Regions from separate parts of the Lysinibacillus sp. IITD104 genome, predicted to be linked through region 1. Evidence: riboswitches for the same ligand, from Rfam matches in the RefSeq annotation. Region 1 holds a riboswitch; each other region holds the start of a gene.

Region 1 (4,620 bases):
CACGTGAAAAAGGTATTGACCTTGCCGCGGTATCTCCAGTAGATCCACAAGGACGTGTACGTGTACAAGATGTAGCAGCTCATGGTACAGCACCAGCTGTAGCACCAGCAGCACCTACATCAGTAGCAACTTCAGGTGGCCCAGTAGTGTTCACACCAGCAGCTAATTCTGACCGTGTAACAATTGAAAAAATGAGCCGTCGTCGCCAAACAATTGCAAAACGTTTATTAGAAGTGAAACAATCAACAGCAATGTTAACAACATTCAACGAAATTGACATGACAAACATCATGGCACTTCGTAAACGTAAACAAGAAGAGTTTGTAAAAGCAAACGACATCAAACTTGGTTTCATGTCATTCTTCACGAAAGCTGTTGTTGCAGCACTGAAAAAATATCCATACGTAAACGCTCAAATCTCTGGCGATGAAATTCATTTAAATAACTTCTTTGATATCGGTATTGCTGTATCAACTGAAGAAGGTTTAGTCGTACCAGTTGTACGCGATGCAAATAGCAAAAACTTTGCAGAAATCGAAAAAGATATCGCTAACTTAGCGACAAAAGCTCGTGATAAAAAATTAGGCTTAAATGACATGGCTGGTGGATCATTCACAATCACAAATGGTGGTGTATTCGGTTCATTAATGTCAACACCAATTATGAACGGTACACAAGCTGGTATTTTAGGCATGCACTCAATTGTTAACCGTCCAGTTGCAGTAAATGGTGAAGTTCAAATCCGTCCAATGATGTATGTAGCACTTTCATACGATCACCGTATCATCGATGGTAAAGATTCTGTAGGATTCTTAAAAACGGTTAAAGAATTAATCGAAAATCCTGAAGATTTATTATTAAATTCATAATCCCATTAAACCCTGCGAACAATGTTCAGCAGGGTTTTTTGTATGACGAAAGGTACTGACCGATTCTAAGCTTGAAAGAGTACGAATGTTACATCGTTTAGAGGAGCAAAGAAAGAAAAAAACGCAACTTTTCTCACATATAGAACATACTCTATAATAAATATTTGTTGTAATTTTCAGAAATATCAACAAAAGTTCAACGATTTAAAGTGGAAGCAGAACGCACAATATCCTAATATTGTCATTAGTCAGAAAAATGTTAAAATCGTCTTGACGAACATATTAGTTTTATAGTAGTATCTAAATATCAATTAAATAAACAAACCTCACGAATTGTTACCAGTGAGGTAGAGGCGCGGTATTTATTAGTTCATTGTTGAGTACAAGCAAGCGAAGACGCAATGAAGAAGGAAATATCGCCGAAGTATAAAAGGAGCTCGTACTTTTATACTGGGTCTGCAGTGAATAAGTGCAGGACTGTCCTAGTAAATGGATTTCCAGATTTACTAGGTTGTGCTATCTCGGAAACATGGAAATTATAGTGAGGATTTGGGCAACTGTCATAAAAGGTAAGACCTAAGTTCAATATACTTAGGTCTTTTTTAGTACAGTTGTCTTATTTTTTTACAGAAAAGGGGAGTTTTTCATGAAAAGAAAATGGTTGTTAGTAATGATCTCTATCATGACAGCAATTGTGCTAGCTGCATGTGGCACAAGTGACAAAAAAGAGGGCGGTTCAAGTGATGCTGGAACTGACAAAGAAGAAGGCGGCGGTGAATTCCGAATCGGAATGGAGGCTGGCTACCCACCGTTCAACTGGACACAGCAAGACGATGCAAATGGCGCAGTGAAAATTGCGGATAATGCAGAGTATGCAGGTGGCTATGATGTACAAATGGCAAAGAAAATTGCTGAAGGTTTAGGCAAAGAGTTAGTCATTGTTAAAATGGAGTGGGACGGATTAGTTCCAGCGCTACAATCGAACAAAATTGATGCAATTATCGCAGGTATGTCACCAACAGAAGAACGTAAGAAAACAATTGATTTTACAGAAAACTATTATACTTCTGATTTTGTTATGGTTATTAAAAAAGGTAGCAAATATGAAGACGCAAAATCGATTCAAGACTTCTCAGGTGCTAAAATTACATCACAATTAAATACATCTAACTACACAGTGATTGACCAAATTAAAGGTGTAGAAAAACAAACGGCAATGGAGAGCTTCCCAGCAATGCGTGTGGCTTTAGAAGCAGGTAAAATTGATGGCTATGTAGCTGAACGTCCAGAGGGCATTTCCGCTTCTGCTGCCAACGATAAATTCACATATGTAGCATTTGAAGAAGGCTTTGATACAGACCTATCAAATACTTCAATTGCTGTAGGCTTACGTAAAGATGACGCAAATCGCGAAAAAATCAATGAAATCCTAAAAGGCATTTCAGAAGATGATCGTCAAGCGATTATGGAAGAAGCTATTTCTCAACAACCCGCAGCACAATAATGACATGGCACGGACTAGCAACTAGTCCGTGCATGATCATTTCATCATTATCAAAATGAGAACCTCTCTACATAATGATAATGTCCTAGCGTGACAAATCATAGAATGGTAGAAAGAGCTAGGGCACAAAAGAAATAAGCAAGCAAGATGACATTGTTAGGAGGAACATCATGAGTCTTGAATGGATACTTTCAATTATTGAAAACAACTGGCAAATGTTTTTACGAGGTGCGTATTATACGTTACTGATTTCGAGTATTAGTACAATTATTGGTGCATTTATCGGATTTTTCATCGGAATTATGCATACGATTCCAGTTCGTAAAAAAGGTGTGAAATTTTATAGCTTAAAGCTCATTAATTTTATACTGACATGCTATGTTGAATTTTTCCGTGGTACACCAATGATTGTACAGGCTATGGTTGTCTACTACGGATTAGATATCGCATTCGGTATCGATATGCACTTTATTACAGCAGGTATTTTAGTCGTTTCCCTCAATACAGGGGCTTATATGGCAGAAATTGTTCGTGGCGGTATTGTCTCCATTGATAATGGTCAATACGAGGCAGCATCAGCAATTGGCATGAATCACTTCCAAATTATGCTTCATGTTGTCTTACCACAAGTAGCGCGTAATGTTTTACCAGCGACAGGTAACCAATTAATCATGAATATTAAAGATACAGCCGTATTAAATGTCATTGGGGTAACGGAATTATTCTTCCAAACAAAATCAATTTCGGGTAACAACTTCCGTTACTTCGAATCATTCTTCGTTGCATGTGTTCTTTACTTCATCATGACATTTACCGCATCTCGCATCCTTCTCTATGTTGAAAAACGTCTAGATGGTCCTGATGCCTATCAAAAAGAACAAAAAGAAGCCGTATAGGGGGACGCACAAATGGCAGTCATTAAAATCGAACATTTAAGTAAATCATTTGGACGTAACCAAGTGTTAAAAGATGTGAATTTCCAAGTGGAGAAAGGGGAGGTAGTTTGTTTAATTGGCTCCTCTGGCTCTGGTAAATCCACATTGCTTCGTTGCATAAATTTATTAGAAACGCCAAGTGGCGGTCAAATAATTTATAAGGGGGAAGACATCCTAGATGAAAAGCACAATATACAAGAATATCGTACACATCTAGGCATGGTGTTCCAGCAGTTCAATTTATTTAACAACCACAATGTCATAAGTAATTGCACAGTGGGCCAAATCAAAGTGATAAAACGTTCGAAAAAAGAAGCGGAAGAAACGGCGCTTAAATATTTGAAAATCGTTGGTATGGACCAATATGTCAACGCCAAGCCACGTCAGCTCTCAGGCGGACAAAAACAGCGTGTGGCCATCGCTCGTGCCTTATCAATGAATCCAGATGTAATGCTATTCGATGAGCCAACATCCGCATTAGACCCAGAAATGGTGGGTGAGGTGTTAAAGGTAATGCGCCAGCTCGCAGACGAGGGCAATACGATGCTCATCGTGACACATGAGATGGAATTTGCCAAAGAAGTAGCAGATCGTGTTGTCTTTATGGACAAAGGCGTAATTGTGGAAGAAGGCCCTCCAGCACAAGTATTAGTCAATCCGCAACATGAACGTACGAAGGAATTTTTAAAGCGTACATTAAAATAAGCACAAAAAAGTGAGTCCAACCTGTTGGACTCACTTATTTTCTAGCATTCCATTCTGCATAAAGCACAAAGCAGATTGCGAATGCTACAGCAATGATAAAAAACCATTGCGGTACACCACCAAAACTCATCATAACACCTCAAATTTTCATTTTTTTTGGATAGAATAGGGTATAGTATTTCTTTTTTCTCCACAAAAGACCAAAAATATTATAAAATAAGCAATAGACATTAGCTTTTGCTAGTAAAGAGAGGTAGAGAGAATATGTTACATTTAAAATGGAAAGATGCGCCAACATTACGAACGGTTACCTGCAAACATACAAACGCATCGAAATACTTAGTATCAAACGTGTTAACAGTAGGCAAAGAATATGAAGTGAAAAATGAAACAGAAGAATTCATTTTTATTATCGACAACACAGGAAATGTCGGCGGCTATTATAAAGATTATTTTGAATAAATAAAAACAGGGTGGTTCAGAGTATTTGCTGAGCCACCCATTTTTTTTAATCTCGCTGATAGCCTTGAGCACCCGCTACATCTTGCAGCTGTTGTTTCTCTTGTTCGGTTGCTGTATGCAGTGCAAAGACATCCTTAATCGCTGT
Region 2 (4,620 bases), 980 kb from region 1:
AGCAAAGCACACAAGTGCCTATGAAGTAAAATGGTTCCCTTATACAACTTGGGTAGCTATACTAGCGTTAAGTGCGATTCTCATCGGGATTATTTTTACCACATCAATTATTGTGACAGGCATTACGTTAGCTATTTACCTTTTTATTACGTTAACCTATGTATTGAAAGGTCGTTATCAAGACAATTAATGGCTGTGATTTGATTTTTCGATATAGATTTGCATAAAAAATACATTGTAGGCAGATTGTTCGCTCAAGTGAATTTATCCATGCTATACTACAGTCATAGTAAGTTTAAGGAGGATTTCAAATGGCAATTGTACATGCAACAGATGCTACGTTCCAGGACGATATTAAAGAAGGGTTAGTACTAGTAGACTTTTGGGCTGCTTGGTGCGGACCATGTAAAATGATTGGGCCAGTTCTTGAAGAAATGGACGCTGCGGGTAGTGCGGCTAAAATTGTAAAAGTTGACGTTGACAATAACCAAGGTACTGCAGCTCAGTATCAAATTATGTCAATCCCATCTTTACTATTATTTAAAGATGGAGAATTAGTTGACAAAACAGTAGGCTTCCAACCAAAAGAAGCTTTAGAAGCATTTATCGCAAAACATGCGTAATGAATGAAGTTCACAAAGCCGAGCCATCAATAGATGTGTTCGGCTTTTTTTCGTTATATAATAAAGAAAATAACTAACATTATTCTAATGAGGGGAATTTTTACTTAGGGGGCAGGTAGGTAATGAATGATTTAATCAAACGAAAACTGGATATTTTACCAGATCAGCCTGGCTGCTATTTGATGAAGGATCGACAAGGGACAATCATTTATGTCGGTAAAGCAAAAGTTCTGAAAAACCGTGTCCGCTCTTATTTTACTGGAACACATGAAGGGAAAACGCAAAGGCTTGTAGGTGAAATAGAAGATTTTGAGTATATTGTGACGTCATCCAATATTGAAGCACTTATTTTAGAGCTGAATCTCATCAAATTACATGATCCAAAATATAATGTCATGTTAACGGATGATAAGACCTATCCATATTTAAAAATTACGAATGAAAAACATCCTCGTCTAATTACGACACGGAAGGTAAAAAAGGATAAGGCTAAATATTTTGGTCCTTATCCAAATGCCTATGCAGCAAGTGAAACAAAAAAGCTATTGGATCGATTGTATCCGCTGCGTAAATGTGTACAATTACCATCGAAGGTTTGCCTGTATTATCATATGGGTCAATGCTTAGCACCATGTGTGAAGGAAATTAATGGTCAGGTTTATCAAGATATGATTGAGGATATGACGAAGTTTCTAAATGGTGGTGTGGAGGCAGTCAAAAAAGAGCTTGAAGCTAAAATGCTAGCAGCTGCAGAAAATCTGGAATTTGAGCGAGCGAAGGAATTCCGAGACCAAATTGCCCATATTGATACGGTTATGCAGAAACAAAAAATAGTTTCAAGTGATACAACAAATCGAGATGTATTTGGCTATGCAGTGGAAAAAGGATGGATGTGTGTTCAGGTTTTCTTTGTGCGCCAAGGTAAGCTGATAGAGCGTGATGTCTCGATTTTCCCGATCTATCAAGATGCAGAGGATGAATTTTTAACTTTTGTTGGACGCTTTTATGAAAAACCAGAGCATATTAAGCCAAAAGAAATCTTTATTCCACAAGCCATTGATGCAGCTATCTTAACTGAATTATTAGAGATCAAAGTGCTTACACCGAAAAGAGGTCAAAAGAAGGAATTGGTTGAATTAGCAACCAAAAATGCCGAAATTGCTGTGGCAGCTAAATTCCAGCTAATAGAACGCCAGGAGGAACGTACCATTGGTGCTTGTGAGGCACTTGGTGAAGCAATGGGTATTAGTACACCTTTACGAATTGAAGCTTTTGATAATAGTCATATGCATGGAACGGATGCAGTATCTGCCATGGTAGTGTTCATTGATGGGAAGCCTGCGAAAAAGGAATACCGAAAATATAAAACACGTACAGCAGCCAAGCATGATGATTACGGTGCAATGCAGGAGGTTATACGTCGTCGCTATATACGTGTTTTAAAGGAAGGTCTCCCATTACCAGATTTAGTCTTAATTGATGGTGGTAAGGGGCAAATGGAAGTAGCCCGTGAAGTACTAGAAGATGAGCTAGGTCTTGTCATACCGATTGCTGGTTTAGCAAAGGATGATAAGCATAATACATCTCAGCTATTGTTTGGTGATCCACCAGAAGTGATTAGCTTGAAACGTACAAGTGATGGCTTTTATTTATTACAACGAATTCAAGACGAAGTTCACCGCTTTGCTATTACATTCTTGCGTCAACAGCATGAGAAGCATGCCATTCAATCTGTATTAGATCATATTGAAGGGGTAGGACCAAAACGAAAGCAACAGTTGCTAAAACATTTCGGTTCAGTCAAAAAAATTCGAGAGGCGAGCGAGCTAGCATTACAGGAGGCTGGGATGCCCGCTAATTTAGCAAGCCAAATTTTTAGCTATTTTCAGCAACAATCATTGTCAAAGGAATAGGCATGTGCTATGGTTATAAATAACATTGTTTTCAATGTTATGGAGAGCCAACTGCGTGACTAGTTTGTTTACGCTAAAGCTTAATGAATTGAATACATTCACTTTAAAGTGATGATAGAGGTGCAAGGTTCAAGAGTAACACGATGGAGGATGGACAAATCCAAAGATATTGTGTGAAAGGGGAGCTTGCCGAAGTACAGTATTGTTGTTCCATTGCTGTACTGGTTTTGCATTTAAGAAATGTAAGACTGTCGATTCTAAACGTTTCGGAGAGCTATCACACATGCGCAAGTTACGATTATTGTACATGTTATAGGCAGCTTTCACGTTATGTGGAGGCTGCCTTTTAGTTTTTCTAGAAACCCATAATTAGGTGAAATACATGAACTGGAAGGGAGAACGAAAGAATGGCTAAAATCGTGATGAAGTTTGGAGGAGCTGCATTAGGTTCCACTGAACAAATCCAAGAGGCTGCTCGGAAAGCGATTGCTGAAAAGGACAAAGGTTTTGATGTAGTGGTGGTCGTTGCAGCGATGGGACTCACTTTGAAAGAGATGAAAATGATGGTACATCAACTAACAGACGATGTATCGAAACGAGAATTAGATGCAGTTTTGTCAACAGGCTCTCAATTATCTAGTGCTTTATTAGCCATCGCCTTACAGGAAGCAGGCTATAATGCTGTGTCTCTAACTGGATGGCAAGCTGGTATACATACGGACGGTATGTATCGACATGCACGAATCGACTATATAGATGTTAGTCGAATGGAAGAACACTTTACACAGGGACAAATTGTAGTCATTGCAGGAGAACAGGGGATTGACGAAGAGCACAATATTACCATGCTTGGGAAAGGTGGAGCTGAAACAGCAGCTGTAGCACTTGCTGTATCATTGGAAGCGGAGAGAGTTGATATGTATACAAATGTGGACGGTGTTTATACAGCAGATCCACGTTATGTTACAAATGCCCAAAAGCTACAGGAAATATCCTATGATGAAATGTTGGAATTATCTAACTTAGGATCTCATATCATACATCCACGTGCGGTGGAGTTAGCGAAGAAATTTCAAATGCCTGTTATTATACGCTCAAGTTTAGTTGAATCAGTAGGCACTTTATTGAAGGAGGAAGTAGAAATGGAAAAAAATTTAGTCGTTCGTGGTGTGGCATTTGAATCGGATATTATTCGTTTAACAGTAGGGTATGATGCTTTTTCCAATGCTTCATTAGCAGACATATTTACGGTTCTTGCAGAGAACCGTATTAATGTAGATATAATTGTCCAAGCCATTATTGATGGGTTGAAGCCAACTGTATCGTTTTCCATTTTAAAAGAGGAATTTGCGGAAGCATTACGTGTGTTAGAGGAAAGTAAATTATCACTCGGATTTAGTTTTGCTGACTTCGAAATTGGGCTAGCAAAAGTTTCTATCATAGGTTCAGGCATGGCTTCTAATCCAGGCGTTGCTGCTCGTATGTTTGATCGGTTACGTCGTGAAAATATCCCTGTAAAAATGGTAAGTACCTCTGAAATAAAAGTGTCCGTTGTTGTCCCACAGGATGATATGATCAAAGCAGCTAATGCTCTCCATGATGAGTTTAATTTAGAGCAAGCACTTTACATATAATAATAGAAGAAACAGCATTTTATGTAATTGACCGAAATAAAAGGAAGAAAAAAGAAGGATTGTCCTCCCATTCTTTAATGGGAGACAATCCTTTTTAATTATTCTAAGGGAATGGTATTCATAATACGTTCTTTAACATCCCATTTGACTGTAAACATGACGTATTGTTGCTTTTCCCGTTTTTCATTATAGCATTCTGTCAGGTAGCCTTTCGCTAGTTGAATTTGCTCTGCTATAAATCCTGCTTCAAGTTTAAAGCTACGTTGCTTAATTTGCAGAATTTCAGGGTCATTTGTCAACTGGAAAATGCGTCCATCTTTTGATTCCTTTATGAGTTCTAATGTACCCCAGCAGGCATCTGCGAAAAATGCGATAAGTTCATCTTGACTTTTACATGGGAACTTGCGAGCAAGCTCCTTACCTGCCCAATAAAGGACATCATCTTCATGT
Region 3 (4,620 bases), 1.9 Mb from region 1:
TTATAGCCAATTCCCCATAGAGTTTTAATATATTGAGGATTTGATGGATCATCTTCTATTTTTTCACGTAGTCTTCTGATATGTACATTTATAATATTTTCATCTCCATAATAGGCATCTTTCCATATCATCTGATAAATTTGCTCTTTGGTAAAAACCCTGTGACGATTTGTCACAAACAATTTTAAAATGGAAAATTCCTTTGATGTTAGCTTTATCTCTTGTCCACTCTTTGCTATTGAGAAATTAACGATATCTATCTTTAAATTATCGATTTCTAGGACCTCTTGCTTTTGTTCAGCTTGACTGGAGTATTTCGTAGCTCTTCTGATAACAGCCTTAACACGGGCTGAAAATTCTAGCATAGAAAAAGGTTTAGCAATATAATCATCTGCCCCTAATCCTAAGCCTAGTGCTTTATCAACATCACTGTCTTTGGCAGACATAATAATGATAGGAAGTGCTGCCTGCTCTCGAATAATCTTTAATACTTCCAATCCATTTAGTTTAGGAATCATAATATCTAAGATGACCAAATCAAAGGTATTTTGCAAACAATTTTGTAATGCCTCTTCACCATTGATCGCGGTTGTGACATTGAAACCTTCCATAGTTAAATAATTTTCAACCATTTCACGAATGGCTTCATCGTCTTCTACCAGTAAAATATGCTTTTGCATTATCATGCACCTCTCCTACTAAAACCCAATTTCCATATGTATATTACATTACCATATTTATGATGTTTAATTGGAGAGATTTTGTTCATGAGTGTTAAAAAAAAGCTGCCCTATAAACCATCACTTTTTGGTTTACAGAACAGCTCTATTAATTAATCTTCAACTTTTAAATCACAATCTTTAAGTGGAAGCATTTTTGTTTTGTGCTTTATTTTATAGCCCAACCATAATGCTAAAAATAGTGGAATCCCAATATACGAAACAAGGATACCGTACCAATCTATTTTTTCACCTGTAAAGGCTGTGTAATTTTGTCCAATGACTACGATCATACAAACAGTAAAAGCAAATAATGGTCCAAATGGATATAATTTAGCTTTATAAGGTAATAACTTTGGATCTAAGCCCTGTGCATCAAACGCTCGGCGGAAACGATAATGACTAAATGCAATACCTAGCCATGCAATAAAGCCAGACATTCCAGAAGCATTTAATAGCCAGATATAAACCACTCCATCACCAAAGAAGGATGCCAAAAATGCTAAACAGCCTACAGCTAATGTTGCCATAAGTGCATAAATCGGAATACCTCGACGACTTAGCTTTGAGAAAAATTTAGGTGCATGTCCATCCACTGCTAATTGCCATAGCATACGAGAAGATGCGTATAGTCCTGAATTTCCTGCTGACAGCATAGCCGTTAAAATAATGGCATTCATTAATGAAGCAGCAAAGGCAATACCTAGGCGGTCAAACACTAGTGTAAACGGTGAGACTGCGATATCTTCTGATAATAAACGTTCATCTGTGAATGGAATCAACATCCCAATTGCACCAATCGCTAAAATATAAAACAAAATAATACGCCAAAATACAGATTTAACAGCCTTCGGAATATTTTTACCAGGATCATCTGTTTCACCTGCTGTAATTCCAAGTAATTCTGTTCCTTGGAATGAAAATCCAGCTGCTAGGAAAATACCAAATGTGGCAAGGAAGCCACCATGGAATGGCCCATCACTAATAAAGAAATTAGTGAAACCTACAGGAGCCTGCCCACCTAAAATACCAAAAATCATTAGTAAGCTAATGATAATAAAAACAATGACCGTTGCTACTTTAATCATGGCAAACCAATATTCACTTTCACCATAACTTTTTACGGATAGTAAATTAAACGTCAGTACAACAGCAATAAATAATACTGTCCAAAGTGCTGATGAGCTATCTGGAAACCAATATTTCATAATTAATGATACAGCAGCAATTTCTGCAGCAATGGTGATTGCCCAGTTATACCAGTAGTTCCAGCCTAATGCAAAGCCCAAAGCGGGATCTACAAATTTGGTTGCATACGTACTAAATGAACCTGATGATGGCATATAAGCAGCCATTTCCCCTAAGCTTGTCATTAAAAAATACACCATAATACCGATTAAAGCATAGGCAAGCAATGCTCCTCCAGGTCCTGCCTGAGCAATAGCACCACCACTGGCTAAAAATAGCCCCGTACCAATTGTACCGCCTAAAGAAATCATTGTGATATGACGACTTTTTAATTCTTTTTTCAGCTTCGGTGCTTTATGTCCGAACTGATTTACTTTTATTTCACTCACGATATAGCTTCCTTCCTATTTATGAGGCAAAAAAATGCCATCACATATACACTGTGATGGCTACGTTAATCCTCAGTTTTTCTTACATGATAGCTCAACACGTTGTGCAAACGTGACAGTTCTGTTCCTTTCGGAGACAGCCCCAGCATGAGGTTTTCAAGTCCCCTCACACTTCGGCAATATTTCCTTTCAGCTAATTTCATCAATGCTTGTCATTTCAATTAGCATACTTATAAATATCGCGACCTCTACCTCAATACAAACATGAGGCATATAATTATTAAATTTATGATGTTTATTATACTAACATAAGACCATAGACATTTCAATACAACGGGAAATGTTCTGTATTTTATGAATCTTCTACTATTTTTAATAGTGTGATAAAGTGTTATAGTAGTTCAATTAGAATGGTTATTATTAGGGGGGATTTTATTTTGACTACAAATGATCATTCCACTAGTTTTCCAAGTAAAAAAATTAGCTGGAAAGGAACAACCTTACTTTTAGTCTTTGGCGTTATCTTTATAGCCTCTACATTACGAATGCCACTAACTGTTGTTGGCCCAATTATATCCTTTATCCGTGAAGATCTAGGGATATCTAATGTATTGGCAGGCTTTCTAACAACTATTCCATTGCTGGCTTTTGCTATTATATCTCCATTTGCGCCAGTTGTAGCACGCAAATTAGGGCTCGAGCTAACATTATTTTTATCCACTTTTCTCTTGGCCTTAGGGATTGTCCTACGCTCACTTGGTACAACAGAATTACTTCTATTGGGTACTGTGTTAATTGGCGTAGCCATTTCTTTTGGAAATGTATTAATTCCTGGATTATTAAAATTGAAATTTCCATATCATGTTGGTTTATTGATGGCCTTTTTCACCATGTCCATGAATTTTACTGCTGGCCTTGGTGCTGGTATTAGCTATCCTATAGCTAATTCATCGTTAGGCTGGCAAGGGGCGCTATCCATTGCACTCATACTTGTTCTAGTTACAATCTTAATTTGGATACCTCAACTAAAGTCAAATAAACCGGAACCAGTTACTACATCTAAAAAGACCAGTACACCTCTGTGGAAATCACCTGTTACTTGGGCTGTCACAGGGGCAATGGGTTTACAGTCTTTATTATTCTACACAACAGCAGCTTGGATACCTGAAATCTATATTGCTCAAGGTTTAGCACCTGATAAAGCTGGCTGGATGTTTTCAATCATGCAATTCTCACAAGTACCAATGGCCTTGGCAGTGCCTATTATTGCAGGCAAAATGACTTCTCAACGCCCACTTGTATTGATGTTTACTTCCTTCTATTTAGTAGGCTTTGTTGGGGTTGTCATGGAATGGACAAGTCTTGGAGTACTATGGATGGTTCTTCTAGGGTTAGCAGGTGGTTCTTCATTCGCTCTAGCAATGATGTTCTTCACTCTCCGCACTCGTACTGCATTTGAAGCAGCAGATTTATCAGGCTTTGCCCAATCTTTGGGTTATTTATTTGCCGCAATCGGTCCTATTCTTTTTGGCTTCTTGCATGATTTATTTGGTGGCTGGAATATTGCGGGATGGCTCTTTGTCGTTGTGGCAATGTTACTCTTCTTTTGCTCAATGAGAGCCTCTAAGGATGAATATGTGCATTAAAATTAAATAAAGCAGGTGGATCGACTTCCTCCATCTGCTCTATTTCTATATAGTGTTTCCACATTACTTAATTGTCGAGTTGCTGGAGTAATGTTAGCAATTCAGCAAGGTAATCTGATTCTTCATTATTACGAGCTGTTATAGCAGAAAAAATAGGAACAGCTTCTTGTAAGAGCTTATAACTATAATAGTAATAGCCTATAAAAGCTTGCTGCTCATAGCCCTTTGGCGTTTCTTCCTCCCACTCCTGCTCATCATTGTCCTCATGTTCTCTCCATAAATAGTTGACTTTTAATAGCTCCTGCATATTTTCAACAGTATTGGTTGGGTCTAGATAATCCTTCGTAATAGCATGTGCCACAGCTAAATATAACTGTAATTCTTGTAAGGAGACATCCTCTATTTTTTTACTTTTAAGCTTTTTTAAAAGAATAAGCAAAACCCATGGTGTCACCTGCCACAGTGTACCTTGATGTTCAATTAACTCAGTTAGCTGTGTGTATTGCTCCTGTTCAATCAGCTGAGGAATAGCTGTACCTCTACCATAAGGTGTTGTCAATTGTCTCCATGGGATATTGGGAATTTGCTGATCTAACATAGTAAGCCCTCTCTCATCGAAAGTATAACGAATGGATAATTAACTATTGAAAGTAAACAGTTCCTTTACTCTAATAGCAT

The links. Region 1 has a riboswitch for lysine ahead of V1L66_RS11940 (transporter substrate-binding domain-containing protein). Riboswitches for the same ligand answer to the same signal wherever they lie in the genome.
Region 2: another riboswitch for lysine. It lies ahead of V1L66_RS06940 (aspartate kinase); the one in region 1 lies ahead of V1L66_RS11940 (transporter substrate-binding domain-containing protein).
Region 3: another riboswitch for lysine. It lies ahead of V1L66_RS21665 (amino acid permease); the one in region 1 lies ahead of V1L66_RS11940 (transporter substrate-binding domain-containing protein).

The regions. Positions count from the first base shown of each region.
Region 1 covers NZ_JBAHYH020000001.1:2,346,604-2,351,223, reverse strand. The annotation lists gene odhB (2-oxoglutarate dehydrogenase complex dihydrolipoyllysine-residue succinyltransferase) at 1-869, shown strand, start outside; lysine riboswitch at 1,210-1,396, shown strand; gene V1L66_RS11940 (transporter substrate-binding domain-containing protein) at 1,516-2,373, shown strand; gene V1L66_RS11935 (amino acid ABC transporter permease) at 2,544-3,269, shown strand; gene V1L66_RS11930 (amino acid ABC transporter ATP-binding protein) at 3,282-4,013, shown strand; gene V1L66_RS11925 (DUF6501 family protein) at 4,278-4,475, shown strand; gene V1L66_RS11920 (toxic anion resistance protein) at 4,522-4,620, opposite strand, start outside.
Region 2 covers NZ_JBAHYH020000001.1:1,366,755-1,371,374, forward strand. The annotation lists gene V1L66_RS06925 (amino acid permease) at 1-190, shown strand, start outside; gene trxA (thioredoxin) at 312-623, shown strand; gene uvrC (excinuclease ABC subunit UvrC) at 746-2,536, shown strand; lysine riboswitch at 2,644-2,821, shown strand; gene V1L66_RS06940 (aspartate kinase) at 2,944-4,170, shown strand; gene V1L66_RS06945 (YslB family protein) at 4,269-4,620, opposite strand, start outside.
Region 3 covers NZ_JBAHYH020000001.1:4,285,582-4,290,201, forward strand. The annotation lists gene V1L66_RS21660 (response regulator transcription factor) at 1-680, opposite strand, end outside; gene V1L66_RS21665 (amino acid permease) at 833-2,296, opposite strand; lysine riboswitch at 2,379-2,555, opposite strand; gene V1L66_RS21670 (MFS transporter) at 2,734-3,942, shown strand; gene V1L66_RS21675 (hypothetical protein) at 4,010-4,540, opposite strand; gene V1L66_RS21680 (nitric oxide synthase oxygenase) at 4,611-4,620, opposite strand, start outside.